One region of the Nocardiopsis sp. CNS-639 genome, then DNA from elsewhere that is predicted to be linked to it. Evidence: riboswitches for the same ligand, from Rfam matches in the RefSeq annotation. Region 1 holds a riboswitch; the other holds the start of a gene.
What was found. Region 1 has a riboswitch for thiamine pyrophosphate ahead of thiC (phosphomethylpyrimidine synthase ThiC). Riboswitches for the same ligand answer to the same signal wherever they lie in the genome.

Region 2: linked by a shared signal. The riboswitch ahead of thiD (bifunctional hydroxymethylpyrimidine kinase/phosphomethylpyrimidine kinase) and the one ahead of thiC (phosphomethylpyrimidine synthase ThiC) in region 1 are both predicted to bind thiamine pyrophosphate.

What each region holds. Positions count from the first base shown of each region.
Region 1 is NZ_KB906857.1:194,008-201,181, reverse strand. It holds gene G011_RS0108325 (alpha-(1->3)-arabinofuranosyltransferase) at 1-2,348, shown strand, start outside; gene G011_RS0108320 (DUF3068 domain-containing protein) at 2,345-3,382, shown strand; gene G011_RS0108315 (SOS response-associated peptidase) at 3,499-4,350, shown strand; TPP riboswitch at 4,535-4,646, shown strand; gene thiC (phosphomethylpyrimidine synthase ThiC) at 4,640-6,334, shown strand; gene G011_RS0108305 (class I SAM-dependent methyltransferase) at 6,366-7,174, opposite strand, start outside.
Region 2 is NZ_KB906854.1:241,255-248,428, forward strand. It holds gene G011_RS0100955 (replication initiator) at 1-871, shown strand, start outside; gene G011_RS0100960 (AlpA family transcriptional regulator) at 868-1,044, shown strand; gene xerC (tyrosine recombinase XerC) at 1,054-2,268, shown strand; gene thiD (bifunctional hydroxymethylpyrimidine kinase/phosphomethylpyrimidine kinase) at 2,308-3,111, opposite strand; TPP riboswitch at 3,099-3,197, opposite strand; gene G011_RS0100975 (DedA family protein) at 3,342-4,037, opposite strand; gene G011_RS0100980 (DUF368 domain-containing protein) at 4,057-4,986, opposite strand; gene G011_RS0100985 (acyl-CoA synthetase) at 5,475-7,148, opposite strand.

The sequences.
Region 1 (7,174 bases):
TGCGCGTGCGCGTGGACGAGCTGGCCTGGGAGCCGGAGTACCGGTTCGGTACCCGGGTGGGTGTCGCCTCGATCTCCGTGCCCGGCCTGGAACCGGCCCGCACGCTGCGGGTCCCCGGCCCCGCCGACGCCGGAACGCTGCTGTTCACCGGCTCCACCGGTACCGCGCCCGGCTGCATGGAGGGCTCGCACGTGTGGGTGTGCAACCCCGACCTCCAGGTGCGGGGCGAGGACGCGCGCCGCCTGGACCGCACGTTCGAGCTGTCGGCGGAGTCGGCCTCCGCCCCGCACACGGTCTCGGGCGAGGTCGTGCTCACCGACCCCCGCGAGGCGGAGAACGCCGCCAACCGGGCCAGCCCCCACCCGCACGTGACGGCCTCCTCCACGGCCGTACAGCACCCCGCCGCGATGGGCCGGGGCGCGCTGGACGACGACGAGAGCACCGTCTGGTACCCGGACCCGGAGGAGAAGAACCCCTGGCTCGACATCGAGCTGGGCGCGCCCACCGAGATCGGGCACCTGGAGGTGGAGTTCCCGCGCGCCGACAGCGTGCTGCGGCCGATCCGGGTGACCGTCGAGGGCGGCGGTACCGTGCGCGAGGGGTGGCTGGACGGCAGCGGCCGGGTGGACTTCGCCGAGTTCACCGCGGAGTCGCTGCGGGTGACCTTCGAACGCCCCGAGGGGCAGGCCCTGGAGATCGGCACCGTCACCCTGCCCGGGGTGGAGCCGGTGGAGCCGCTGCCCGAGGGCGACGCCTCCACCGCGTGCGGCCTGGGCCCCACGCTGCGGGTCAACGACCAGCGGGTGGAGACGCGGATCAGCCGGGGCACCCTCGCCGACCAGCTCACCGGCCGCCCGCTGCGCTACGAGAGCTGTACCGACCTGGACCTGGTCGGGGGCGAGAACCGGATCGTGGTCGATCCGGGCAACCGCTACGAGGTGCGCTCGGCGCTGGTGGAGTCCGCCGACCCCGTCTCGGACCGCCCCGAGGTCGCCATGGCCGAGGTGGAGCGGGTGCACGCCTGGGGCCCGGGCGAGCGCCGCTTCGACGTGGACGTCGCCGAGGACAGCCTGCTGGTGGTCAACGAGAACTTCAACGAGGGCTGGCGGGCCCGCCTGGAGGGGGCTGACGCCGCACTGGAGCCGATCCGGCTGGAGGGCTGGAAGCAGGCCTGGGTGCTGCCCGCGGGCAGCGCGGGCACCGTCACCCTGACCTACGCGCCCGACACCGCCTACCACCGGGCCCTGGCCGTGGGCGCCGCGCTGGCCGCGGTGCTGGTGGTCGCCGCCCTGTGGCCCAGGCGTCTGCTGCCCGGGGGCGCGGCGGCCGGGGCCGCGGCCCCGCGGGGCGCCCGCGCCCTGCCCGACGCCGGGCCCGGATGGCTGGGGCGGCGGGTCGTGCTGCCGCTGGGACTGGTCTACGGGGTGTGGGTGGCCGGTGCGGTCGGTGCCGCCCTGGTCGCGGTGATCCTGGTGTGCATGTGGTGGCTGGGGCGCCGGGCGCCCCGGAGGCTGCGGCACGCCAAGCCGGGACGGCCCTCCATGGGCGGGCGGACGCTGCCGCTTCTGGCGGGGCCCTGGCCGGTGGCGGTGTCGTTGGCGCTGGCCGGGCTGGCCATGGGCGCGGGTACCTACCTGGCGCTGTACATGCCCTTCCACGAGGTGACCGAGGTGTTCGGGGGAGCGCTGCGCGGCTGGGTCTCACAACTGCTGTGCCTGCCCGCGTTGGCCCGGCTCGTACTGGCCCTGGGCCAGCCGGGCGACGGTGAGGACGCCGACGCCGATCCGCCGTCGGTCCGTGTCCGAGCGGCCGCTGCGAACGCCGGTGGCGGGGCGAACGGGTCCGCTCCGTCCGGTGGTGCGGCCGGTGTGGCCGATACGACCGATGTGGCCAGTGGTGCCGTCGTTGACGGGACGGGCAAGGCTGCTGGGGCCCATGAGGTCCCCGAGAGGCAGGGGACTGCGGTTGTGGAGGCCAGCGGTACTGGTGGGGTTCGTGAGGAACGAGGACCCGAGGCTGCTGACACCGAGGGAAACAGCGAGGCCAATGGTGCCTCTAAGGCCCATGCGGTTCCTGAGGGACATGGGTCTGATAGTGCCGGGGTCAACGGTGCTTCGGGTGAGGGATACGGGTCTGATGGTGCCGAGGCCGGTGGGGCTAACGGTGCGGCTGGTCCCCATGCGACTCCTGAGGAATACAGGACTGATGCTGTCGGGGCCAGTGGGTCTCACGGCGCTACCGGCACCCCGGCCACTCCTGTGAGCGATGAGGCCGACGGCGCTCCCCACGACGGGGGCCCCTCGGACGACGACCGGTGGGAGAACGACCCCGAGGAGGCCCGGACATGAGCGCGCTCGGCGTCGGGGAGGCCGCCCCCAGCCAGGTCGGCCCCGAGCGCCGACCGGGGCGCTCCCTGCCCCGCGGCACCCTGCTGGTGGCCGTGGGCGCCTTCCTGCTCACCCTGGCCGCCCTGCTCCCGCTCTACGTGTACGAGCGGATGGCCCTGCTGCCCGCCGAGGCCGAGTTAGACATCCGCATGCTGGACGAGGACGCCGGTTACCTGGACACCTCCACGTGGTCGTGGGTGGAGTCGGCCGAGCTCAGCCGGGTCACCCGGGTGGACGCCTCCGCGCACGGCGGCGACTGGTCGGCGTGGGAGATGTCCGTGGACACCTCCGTGCCCGACCGGATGATCGACCACTGGAGCCGCCGCGTCATCGTCGACCGGGAGACCGGCCGGGCGGTCAACTGCTGCGGTGAGCACGTCGACGGCGACCGGGCGGTCCGGCAGGCGGGGCTGGTGTACTTCTGGCCGCCCGGGGACGGGGAGGGCGAGTACCCCTTCTACGACGCCGAGGTGCGGTCCGCGCCGATGTTGGAGTTCCAGGAGTGGGAGGAGGTGGCGGGGGTACCGGTGCGCCGGTACAGCCAGTGGATCGAGTCCACCCAGATGCCCGACTCGGCCCGCCCCGTGCCCGCCTCCCTGTTCCGCCCCGGGGCCACGGGCACGGTCACCGCCACCCGCTGGCTGGAGGTCAGCCGGACGTTCTGGGTGGAACCGGTCAGCGGGATCGTGGTCAACGCCCACGAGACCCGCGCGGAGACCCTGCGCCCGCAGAACGACAGCGGTGAGGCGCCCCTGCTGTACGCGCAGCTGGTCCTGGCCGAGCAGCAGGTCGCGGCCCAGGCCGAGCAGGCCCGCGTGCGCTCGGTGCTGCTGCGCGCCCTCTCCTCGTGGGCGCCGTGGACGCTGACCCCGCTCGGCGGCCTGGTCGTGCTGGTCGGCCTGGTCCGGGCCCGGCGGGGCCGGGACGCGGACGGGGGAGCGGAGCGGGGCCCCGGACGCGCGGAGGGGGAGCCCGTCGCGCCGGCGCCGAGCTGAGGTCCGGCGGAACCGGCGGGCCGCCCGAGCCGCGCCCGGTGCCCCGGGGCGGGAAACACCGGCGGATACGGGTGTTCCGGGGGAGAACGAGCCGTTTCGACCGTAGGATCACACCCATGTGCGGTCGTTATGCCCAGTCCCGGAACGTGCACCAGTTGCAGCTCGCCTTCGGCCTGCCCGAACAGGCCCTTCCCGAGGAGACCGATCCCCGGGCGTGGCCGCCGCTGGAGGAGCTGGACCCGGACTACAACATCTCACCCGGCAGGCCCGTGTACGCGGTGCTCGGACCGCCCCCGCAGGGTGAGGACCGGGGTGAGCCGGGGCCCCGCTCCCTGCACACCCTGCGCTGGGGACTGGTGCCCTCCTGGGCCAAGGACCGCAACATCGGCTACCGGATGATCAACGCCCGCAGCGAGACCATCGCCGACAAGCCCGCCTTCCGCACGGCCTTCCGGCGCCGCCGCTGCCTGCTGCCCGCCGACGCCTACTACGAGTGGCAGCTGATCGGCAGGGACGGGACCGTGCAGGCCAGCACCTCGCCGGTCACCGACCCCCACCACAAGAAGCGCAAGGCCAAGGCGGACAAGAAGCCCTACTCCATCCACTACCCCGACGACCGGCCCCTGGCCCTGGCGGGGATCTTCGAGCGCTGGCGCGACCCGGAGGTGGCCGAGGACGACCCCGCCGCGTGGGTGTGGAGCTGCGCCGTCGTCACCACCGAGGCCGCCCCCGAACTCGCCCACATCCACGAGCGCATGCCCGTCGTCGTGCCCCCCGAGGACTGGGCGGCCTGGCTGGACCCGGCGACCGGGGCCGACGAGCTGGCCCACCTGCTCCAGGACACCCCCGCCGAGCGCTTCGCGGTGGACGAGGTCTCCACCGACGTCAACAGCATCAAGAACAACCGTCCCGACCTGCTCGAACCGCTCTCCGACACCGGGGGAGACGAGCCGCAGACGCTCTTCTGACCCAGGGGAGCGCGGCACGGCCCCGAGCCGACCGCGCTGTCGGGGGTGGCGTGCGGGAGACACTTTTCTATCCCCGGGACGGTGGACAGCCCCGCTCGGCCGACGGATAGAGTGTCCGGGGCCACACGGACCGGGCACGCCCCGGTCCCGCGTGCCCGGGGCGCCCCATGCGTCCCCACATCTTCATACGCAACGCGGGAGCTCGCGCCATGGCGGGCTGAGAGGGCGACTCAACGGTGTCGCCGACCGCAGAACCTGTTCGGGTAATTCCGACGTAGGGAGGCATGCCATGACGGCTCTCGACGGCCGCGACGTCAGTTCCACCGCCGACCACCGGGTGACCACCGGTCCCATCATGGGATCACGCAAGGTCTACCGGGAGGTCGCCACCCCCGAGGGGCACACCCTCCGCGTCCCGCAGCGCCGGGTGGAACTCAGCAACGGCAGCCACTTCGACCTGTACGACACCTCGGGTCCGTACACCGACGACACCGCGCACATCGACGTCCACCGGGGCCTGGCCCCCACCCGCGGGGAGTGGGCCCACACGTCCGCCCCGTCCGGCGGCGCGACCACCCAGCTGGCCCACGCCAAGGCCGGGACCATCACCCCCGAGATGCGGTTCGTGGCCGCCCGGGAGGGCGTGGACCCAGAGTTCGTCCGCCAGGAGGTGGCCGTGGGCCGGGCGGTCATCCCCGCCAACCGGTGCCACCCCGAGTCCGAGCCGATGATCATCGGCAAGAACTTCCTGGTCAAGATCAACGCCAACATCGGCAACTCCGCCGTCACCTCCTCCGTTCCCGAGGAGGTGGAGAAGATGGTGTGGGCCACCCGATGGGGGGCCGACACCGTCATGGACCTGTCCACCGGCAAGCGCATCCACGAGACCCGCGAGCGCATCCTGCGCAACTCGCCCGTCCCGATCGGGACCGTACCCATCTACCAGGCCCTGGAGAAGGTCAACGGCGATCCGGCGGCGCTGAGCTGGGAGGTCTACCGCGACACCGTCATCGAGCAGTGCGAGCAGGGCGTGGACTACATGACCGTCCACGCGGGCGTGCTGCTGCGCTACGTGCCGCTCACCGCCCGCCGGGTCACCGGCATCGTCTCGCGCGGCGGCTCCATCATGGCGGCCTGGTGCCTGGCCCACCACAGGGAGAGCTTCCTGTACACCCACTACGAGGAGCTGTGCGAGATCCTCCGGGAGTACGACGTCACCTTCTCCCTCGGCGACGGGCTGCGGCCGGGGTCGATCGCCGACGCCAACGACGAGGCCCAGTTCGCCGAGCTGCGGACCCTGGGAGAACTCACCCACATCGCCCGCGCGCACGACGTGCAGGTGATGATCGAGGGGCCCGGGCACGTGCCGATGCACAAGATCGCGGAGAACGTGCGCCTGGAGGAGGAGCTGTGCGGCGAGGCGCCGTTCTACACGCTCGGCCCCCTGGCCACCGACGTCGCGCCCGGCTACGACCACATCACCTCCGCGATCGGCGCCGCCCAGATCGGCTGGCTCGGTACGGCGATGCTGTGCTACGTCACCCCCAAGGAGCACCTGGGGCTGCCCGACCGGGACGACGTCAAGACCGGTGTGATCACCTACAAGCTCGCCGCGCACGCCGCCGACCTGGCCAAGGGGCACCCCCGGGCGCAGGAGTGGGACGACGAGCTGTCCAAGGCGCGGTTCGAGTTCCGTTGGCAGGACCAGTTCCACCTGGCCCTGGACCCCGAGACCGCGCAGTCCTTCCACGACCAGACCCTGCCCGCCGAACCCGCCAAGACCGCGCACTTCTGCTCCATGTGCGGGCCGAAGTTCTGCTCCATGAAGATCACGCAGGACGTGCGCAGGTACGCCGAGGAGCACGGGCTGGAGACGGTGGCCGCCATCGAGAAGGGCATGGCCGACAAGTCCGCGGAGTTCGCCGAACAGGGTAAGCGGGTCTACCTGCCCCTGGCGGACCAGGAGACCGCGCAGCACCGGTGAGGGATGGGGCGGGGGCGGCGGCGTCCCCGCCCTAGCCGGGCTTGCGCGCGCTCGCCACCAGGTGCACGCCCACGTAGTCGTCGGACTCCGTGGCGCGCAGTTCCATCTCCACCAGGCGTCCCATCGACCTCGGGTCGCGCGCCAGCATCATCTCCACCGTGGAGGCGGACAGCACCGTGCGGGGCTTGACCCACTCCAGTTCCAGACCGGCTTCGGCGACCGCCTCGGTGAGCTGCTCGGCCGTGAAGCACCGCGTGATGGAGCCGTCCGGCCAGGGCACCAAGAGCACGTCCGCGTTGGGCGCGTGGCTCAGCTCGGGCCAGCGGTCCTGCTCGGCCAGCATCGCCATGCCCAGCACCACCGAGTCCACGCACAGCAGGGCGCGGCCCCCCGGGCGCAGCACCCGGCTGACCTGGGCCAGCGCCTCCTCGGTGGCCAGGTGCCGGGACAGTACCCGGTTGTCGGCGATGACCCCGTCGAAGGAGCCCGGGGCGAAGCTGCGCAGGAAGGCGGAGTCGCCCACCACGTGGCGCAGCCGTCCGCGCCGGGCGGGCCGGGGCACCACCGCGCGCCCGTTCACCAGGGTCAGCGGGCGGCGCACCGCCACGTCCACCGACGGCAGCAGGGTGACCACGTCGTGTCCGGCGGCCACGGCGCGCGGGGCGCCCTGGTAGTCCGCGCCGGAGAGGTCGAGCAGCAGGGAGGGGGTGTCGGGGAGCCACCGGGCGACCTGCGCCTCGGCGACCGCCCAGTAGAACCGCCAGTAGTCCGACAGGCGGTCGGGGGTGGCGAACTGGGCCGCCGTGGGACGGGGGCGGTCGGAGGCCGGGGTCGGGGACG
Region 2 (7,174 bases), on a different contig from region 1:
CGTGCTCTGGCACGCCCACACCGGGGAGCTGTGGCGGCGCTTCACCCTGTACCTGCGCAACCACCTCGCCTCGGCTGCCGGGCTCTCGCGTACGGCCTTCGCCAAGCGGGTGCGCATCTCCTACGCCAAGGTCGCCGAGTTCCAGTCCCGGGGCGCGGTGCACTTTCACGCCGTGATCCGGCTGGACGGCTACACCAAAGACCCCACCGGCTGGCCGCCGCCTCCGGTGTGGGCCAGCATGGACATGCTCACCGCGGCCGTGGACTCGGCCGCCCGCACGGTCTCGCTCACCTCCCCCGAGATCAACGGCCGCACCTGGACCCTGGCGTGGGGTGAGCAGGTGGACGTGCGCCCCATCGAGGACTTCGGCCCCGACCAGGCGCTGACGGACACGGCCGTGGCCGGGTACATCGCCAAGTACGCCACCAAGGCCGCTGAGGACACCGGCACCCTGGACCGGCGTATCCACGACATCGACCACGTGGACATGACCCAGGTGCGCGCGCACGCGGGCAAGCTCATCTACACCTGCTGGCGTCTGGGCAACACCCGCCTGTACCCCCAGCTCGAAGACCTCAAGCTGCGCCAGTGGGCGCACATGCTCGGCTTCCGGGGCCACTTCTCCACCAAGTCGCGCCGCTACTCCACCACCCTGGGCAAGCTGCGTCAGGTGCGGGCCGACTACGCGGCCGGGCGCCCCTGGGATGCCGAGACCTTCACCTCGCTCGTGGTCCAGGACGAAGAGGGCTCCACGCTGACCCTGGGCAACTGGCACTACCTCGGGCAGGGCCTCACCCCGGGAGAGTGGGCGCTGGCGTCCTTGGTCGCAGGGATGGGCCGCTCCGCCGAAGACGCGGAGGTGGACCGGTGAAGACCCTTGAGCGGCTGTGGACCCTGGACGAAACCGCGGCTTACCTCGGCGTCCCGGCCAAGACCCTCTACCAGTGGCGGTACCTGCGCACCGGCCCCCCGTCCCACCGGGTCGGCCGCCACGTCCGCTACGAACCGACCGAGGTCCGCGCCTGGGTCCTGGAACAGGACTGAGGCGCACCGATGTCTGTAGTCGACACCTGGCACAAGACAGTCAAGCTCCCGGACGGCTCGCTTCGACGCGAGAAGTCCGCCGCCTACGGCCGAGGCAAGCGCTGGGCCGCCCGCTACCGCGACAGCAACGGACAGCAGAAGTCCCCGAAGTTCAGGACCAAGCCCGAAGCCGAACGCCATCTGAAGAGGGTGGAAGGGGAGCTTCTACGAGGGACCTATGTGGACCCTGCGGCGGGCAAGGTCACCTTCCGCCAGTTCGCCGAACAATGGCGGAAGGACGCCTTGCACCGGCCGCTGACAGCCTCCCGGATCATCGGAGAACTGGAGAACCACGTCTATCCCGAGTTCGGCAACCGTGCCTTGTCCAGCGTCCTCCCCTCCCACGTGCAGCGCTGGGTGACGCGTCTCGGCAAGTCCCTGGCACCGGCCAGTGTGGAGAGCATCTATGCCACTCTCCGTCAGGTCTTCGAGGCCGCCGTGCGTGATGACCTCCTCGCGAAGACGCCCTGCCGGGGAATCCGGCTCCCCGAGAAACGAAAGGTGACTGAGCCCGTCATGCCGATGGAGACCCTGCGTGAGGTCGTGGAAGGCGTTCCCGAACGGTTCAAGGCCGTCGTGCTCCTGGCCGCTGGCAGCGGCCTCCGGCAAGGGGAACTCTTCGGGCTGGAGCTTCACCACCTGGACGTCGAGCGCCTGGTGCTGCGCGTGGAACAGCAACTGGTCACCCCGGTGGACAACGTCGCCTACCTAGCGCAGCCGAAGAGCCCGGCCAGCTACCGGGACATCCCGCTGACGCGGGAAACCGCGGACATGATGCTCGTCCATCTCGACTCCTTCCCGGCCGGGCCGGTAGAGATCGAGGATCGGACCGACCCCCACAAGCCGCGGCGGCGGACAGCACACCTGCTCTTCGCACTGCCGAATGGTGGCCCCGTCCGCCGCTGGGAGTGGAACAGGGTCCTCACCCCGGCGATGGCCAAAGCGGGAATGCCGAAGCGCTCCGGGTTGCACTCGGTACGGCGCTTCTACGCCTCCCTGCTGATCCGCTACGGCGAGTCGGTCAAGACCGTGCAGACGCGCATGGGCCACAGTTCGGCCGCCATCACGCTGGACGTCTACGCCGGGCTGTGGCCTGACAGTGAGGACCGGACCCGCGAAGCGGTCGCCAGCGGGCTCGGGGATCTCCACAGTGTGCGCCCTGTGTGCGCCGACGACTCCGACTGATCACGGCACCGCAGGTCAACGGGTCCGGTGACGCCGCTGCTACCACCAGGCGTGGAAGTGGTGCACCGGGCCCTGCCCGCCGCCCGCGTCGATCTCGTCGGCGCGCCGGATGGCCTCGGTCAGGTAGTCCTTGGCGTCGCCCACCGCGGCGGCCACGTCCGGCCGCTGCGGCAGCAGGGCCGCGATCGAGGAGGACAGCGTGCACCCGGTGCCGTGCGTGTTGCGGGTGGCCACCCTCGGGGCGCGGAACTCGACCGGGTCGGCGTCCCGGGCGACCAGGACGTCGACGCTCTCCCCGCCGGGCAGGTGGCCGCCCTTGAGCAGGGCCCGGCGCGGGCCGAGCTCCAGCAGCCGCCAGGCCTGGGCGCGCATCGACGCCAGGTCGGTCGCCTCGGGCTCCTCCAGCAGGTCCGCGGCCTCGGGCAGGTTCGGGGTGACCAGGTCCGCCCGGGGCAGGAGCTTGGTGCGCAGCGCGTCGACGGCCGAGGCCTCCAGCAGCCGGTCCCCGCTCTTGGCGACCATCACCGGGTCCACCACCACGTTCGGCAGCGAGTGGCGGTCGATCGCCTCGGCCACGGCCTCGGTGACCTCCGAGGTGCCCAGCATGCCCACCTTGACCGCGTGCACGACGGCGTCGGCGAAGAGGGTGTCCATCTGGTGGGCGACGAAGTGCGCCGGGATCGGGTGGACCCCGGTGACGCCGAGCGTGGACTGGGCGGTCAGCGCGGCGATCACCGTCATCCCGAAGGTCCCGTGCGCGGAGAAGGCCTTGAGGTCGGCCTGGACGCCCGCGCCCCCGCTGGGGTCGCTGCCGGCGATGGACACGATGTTGTACGCGCTCATGGCGTTCCTTCGCTAGTGCTAACTAGGGCAGGTTCGACGGGTGTGCTCTCAGCCGGGAACGTGTCCCGGCACCCCGCGCCTGGCGGGGCCGCGTCGGCGGCCCCGGCCGTTATGTGGTTGTCGGTGCGTTCCGGGCAGGATACCCACACAAGCGCGAAGGGGTCCGCCCGGGGATGCGGGCGGACCCCTGGAGGGGTTTCACGGGGGGCGGAGCCCCGGGGGAAGGCGCCTCAGGCGGAGGTGCCCTCGGTCCGGCGGGCCTTGGTCCGCTTGTAGACGCGGGCCAGGATGAACCACAGCACCAGCAGGCCGATGATCACGACCACGATGTTGCTGATCACGCCGCTCCACTGGGCGAGGATGGGCTCGATGGCCGGGCCGAAGACGTAGCCGAGGCCGATCCAGATCGTGTTCCACACCGCGGAGCCGATGACCGTGTACAGCGAGAACTTGAACAGGGGCATCCGCTCGATCCCGGCGGGCACCGAGATGAAGCTGCGGACCAGGGGCACGCACCGGCCCAGCAGGACGGCGACGCCGCCGAAGCGGGCGAAGAAGCGCTCGGCCTTGTAGAAGTCCTCGATCTCCAGCAGCGGGGTCTTCTCGACCAGCCAGGCCGTGCGCTCGCGGCCCAGGAGCGCGCCGATCGCGTAGAAGCCCCACGCGCCGACCAGGCAGCCGATCGTCGCCCACAGGATGGCGAGCCACACGTTCATGTGCCCGGCGTAGGCGAGGAACCCGGCGCCGGGCAGGACCGCCTCACTGGGCATCGGCGGGAAGAAGGTCTCGATGAACAGCGCCACGCCGACACCGGGTTCGCCCAGGGTCGTCATCAGGCTCAGGACCCACCCGATGAACCCCTCGTACTCGTGGGCGACGTCGACGTCCGTCGTCGAGGCCGCGGTCATCAGCAGATTCGTTGTCATGCGGTTGTCGTTCCCGTTCTCAGACGTGGGTGGGGGTCTGGTGGAGTACGGCTTCCTCCATCCGGAGGCGCTTGCGGCGCTCCCAGACGATGGCCGCCGCCACGATCGCGAAGCCGACCGCCATCAGGCCGACTGTCACCGGGACGTCGGTGGGGGCCAGGAACGTGCGGTCCTCGTCCTGCCAGGGCCACAGGGCGCGCAGCGAACCGGCCATGAGGCCGGTGAGGACTACCAGGGTCATGTGGTGGAAGTTCATCAGCAGGTGCTGGAGCAGCTTCACGAACAGCGACAGGCCCGTGAGCATGCCGAGCGCGAACACCGAGAGGTAGGCGATGTCCATGTCCCCGACCGCGCTGATCGTGGGTTCGTACAGACCCAGCGTGAGCAGGATGAAGGATCCGGACAGCCCTGGCAGCACCAGGGCGCAGACGGCCACCGCCGCGGCGAGGAAGACGACGACCGGGTGGGTGGGCAGGTTGGCGCCGGGCAGGCCGGTGAGGAAGAACGCGCCCGCAGCGAAGACCAGGGCGACGAGGTAGTGCCAGGCCCGCCACCTGTGGCCCGCGCCGGTGTAGGGAATCCACAGGCAGGCCAGGACCAGGCCGAAGAACAGCGCGTACGCGTACTGGGTGTACGACTCGACCAGCGGGGCGAGGACCACGGCCGCCATACCGAGGAAGGCCACCATGCCGACGAACGCGGGGACCAGCACGCTCCAGTCCACCTGGCGGAACTGCTCCTGGGCGCGCTCCCTCCCGCGTCCGCGCGGGACGTCGGTGACGTAGCGCTTGACACCGCTGACCATGTGGCCGGCGCCGCCGATGAGCTTGTCGTAGAGACCGACGATGAGGGCGACCGTGCCGCCGCTGATACCGGGAAGGGCCTCCGAGGCGCCCACGGCGCCGCCGCGCACCGCGTTGAAGATGTAGCTGCCTACTGAGTTGGGCATCTGGGTTCTTGGGAGCGCTTCGGGCGGGGCCCGGGGAAGCGCGCCGTCCTCCGTCCTAGTGGTGTCACCGCACGCGCACCGTGTGCACGGGTGGAGGGGTGGGTCAAAGGTGGTCCTCGCGGTCCACGGCCTCGACCGGAGGCGGGGTGGACCGGTCGGCCCCGGCCGGGAGTGTGCGAACCGGTCGGAGCGGGGGAGGGGAAACCGTGGGGCCTTGGACCAGGCGACGCCAGTCTAGCGGTGGCGGAGGGGGTCCAGAGCGGCCGACGGCCTGCGAAACCCCTGTTTCGGCTGGGTAAGTCCATATTGACCCTGTGCCCGAAATGAAGGGTCCGGTACCGCCCCGGTGCGGAGTTCCGCAGCAGACCGCCGAGGAGGCCGGGTGCCCGGCCGCGAGCGCCGTCTCCGGCACGGTCCGGCTCCCGTTCCGGAGTCCGGCCCCGGGCCCGTCGCGGAGCCCGGCAGGGGTCCTGGGGCCCGGACCGGGCTCAGGGAAGGGTCGGGACGGCCGGAGCGGGCGCACCGGCCCCGGTGACCGACGCCGCCCACCGGTAGTCCTGCTTGCCGACCGCCGTACGCCGCACCCGGTCCACGAAGTGCACGGTGCGCGGCACCTTGAACCCCGCCAGCCGCACACGGCAGTACGCGCGCAGCTCGGCCTCCTCCAGACGGGCGTTCGGGGCCAGCGAGACCAGCGCGGTCACCCGCTGCCCGAGGTACTCGTCGGGCGAGGGCACCACGATGGCGTCCTCCACCGAGGGGTGCGCCTTGAGCGCGGCCTCCACCTCCTCGGGGTAGACCTTCTCCCCGGCGGTGTTGATCACCGCGCTTCCGCGTCCCAGCAGCGCGATCGAGCCGTCGGCGTCCCAGGTCCCGAAGTCGCCCGACAGCGCCCACCGGCGCCCCTCGGCGTCGGTGGGGAAGGTGCGCGCGGTCGCCAGGGGGTCGTTGTAGTAGCCCAGCGGGATCCGTCCGGTGCGCGCGATCCGCCCCACCTCCCGCGAACCCGGGGGCAGCGGGCGCAGGGACGCGTCCAGCACCGCGATGCTGCCGCCCATGGTGAAGCTGCGGCTGCCCGAGGGGGCGGCCCCGGACGGGGCCTCCGCCGGACCGGCCGGTTCGCCGCCGGTCGCCGACCCGCACACGCCCGTCTCCGAGCCCCCGTAGGCGTCGGAGAGGGACACGTCCTCGCGCCAGGCGTGCCACAGCGCGCGCACCGCCGGGGTGAGCGGGGTGCCGCCGGAGCGGATCGAGGCCAGATCAGGGCACAGCCCCGGTTCGGTGAGCAGGTGGCGGGCCAGCGGGCGGGCCATGGCGTCGCCCACCAGTTGGAGCACGTGCACGCCCTCCCGGTGCGCCGTCTCCAGCACCCGGTCCGGACGGAAGCTGCGGTCGGTGGACAGCACCACCCGCTTGCCGCACAGCAGCATGCTCAGCGCGTTCCACTGTCCGGCCGCGTGCATGAGCGGGCCGAGGACCAGCATGCGCTGCTCGAAGCAGCGCGCGGCGCGCTCGGCCACCTCCTGCGGGGTCCGGGCGCTGGGCGTGCCCGGAGCGCGGCGCTCCAGGGCCGCGCGGAAGATGTCCGCCTGCCGCCACAGCACGCCCTTGGGGTAGCCCGTCGTGCCGCCGGTGTAGAGCAGGTAGTGGTCCTCGCCGCTGGTCGGGGGCAGGGCCGCGTCGTCGGGCGCCGAGGCCAGCGCCTCCTCGTAGTCGCGGCCCCGCGTCCCGCGCGCGGATCCGTCCGCGACGAGCAGGACGTGGCGCAGCCGGGGCAGGTCGGAGCGGACCGTGGCCACCGCCCCGGCCAGCGAGTCCTCCGCGATCAGCGCGACCGCGTGCGAGTCGGCCAGGACGTGGCGCAGCTCGCCCGCGACGTAGCGGTAGTTGACGTTGACCGGGACCGCTCCCGCGCGCAGGACTCCCAGGAAGGACTCCATCCACTCGGCGCGGTTGAACGCCAGCACGGCGACGTGCTCGCCGGGGCGCACGCCCGCGCCGACCAGGTGGCGGGCCAGCCGCAGCGAGCGCTCGTGCAGGGCGCGGTAGGTGAGCCGCCGGGGACCGGCGACCAGGGCGGTCCGGTCGGGCACGGCCTCGGCGACCGCCGCGAACAGGTGGGAGAGGGAGAAGGGGGCGTCCGGGGACGCGGAGGTGGGCACGCCTGACCTCCCGGGCACGGTCGACG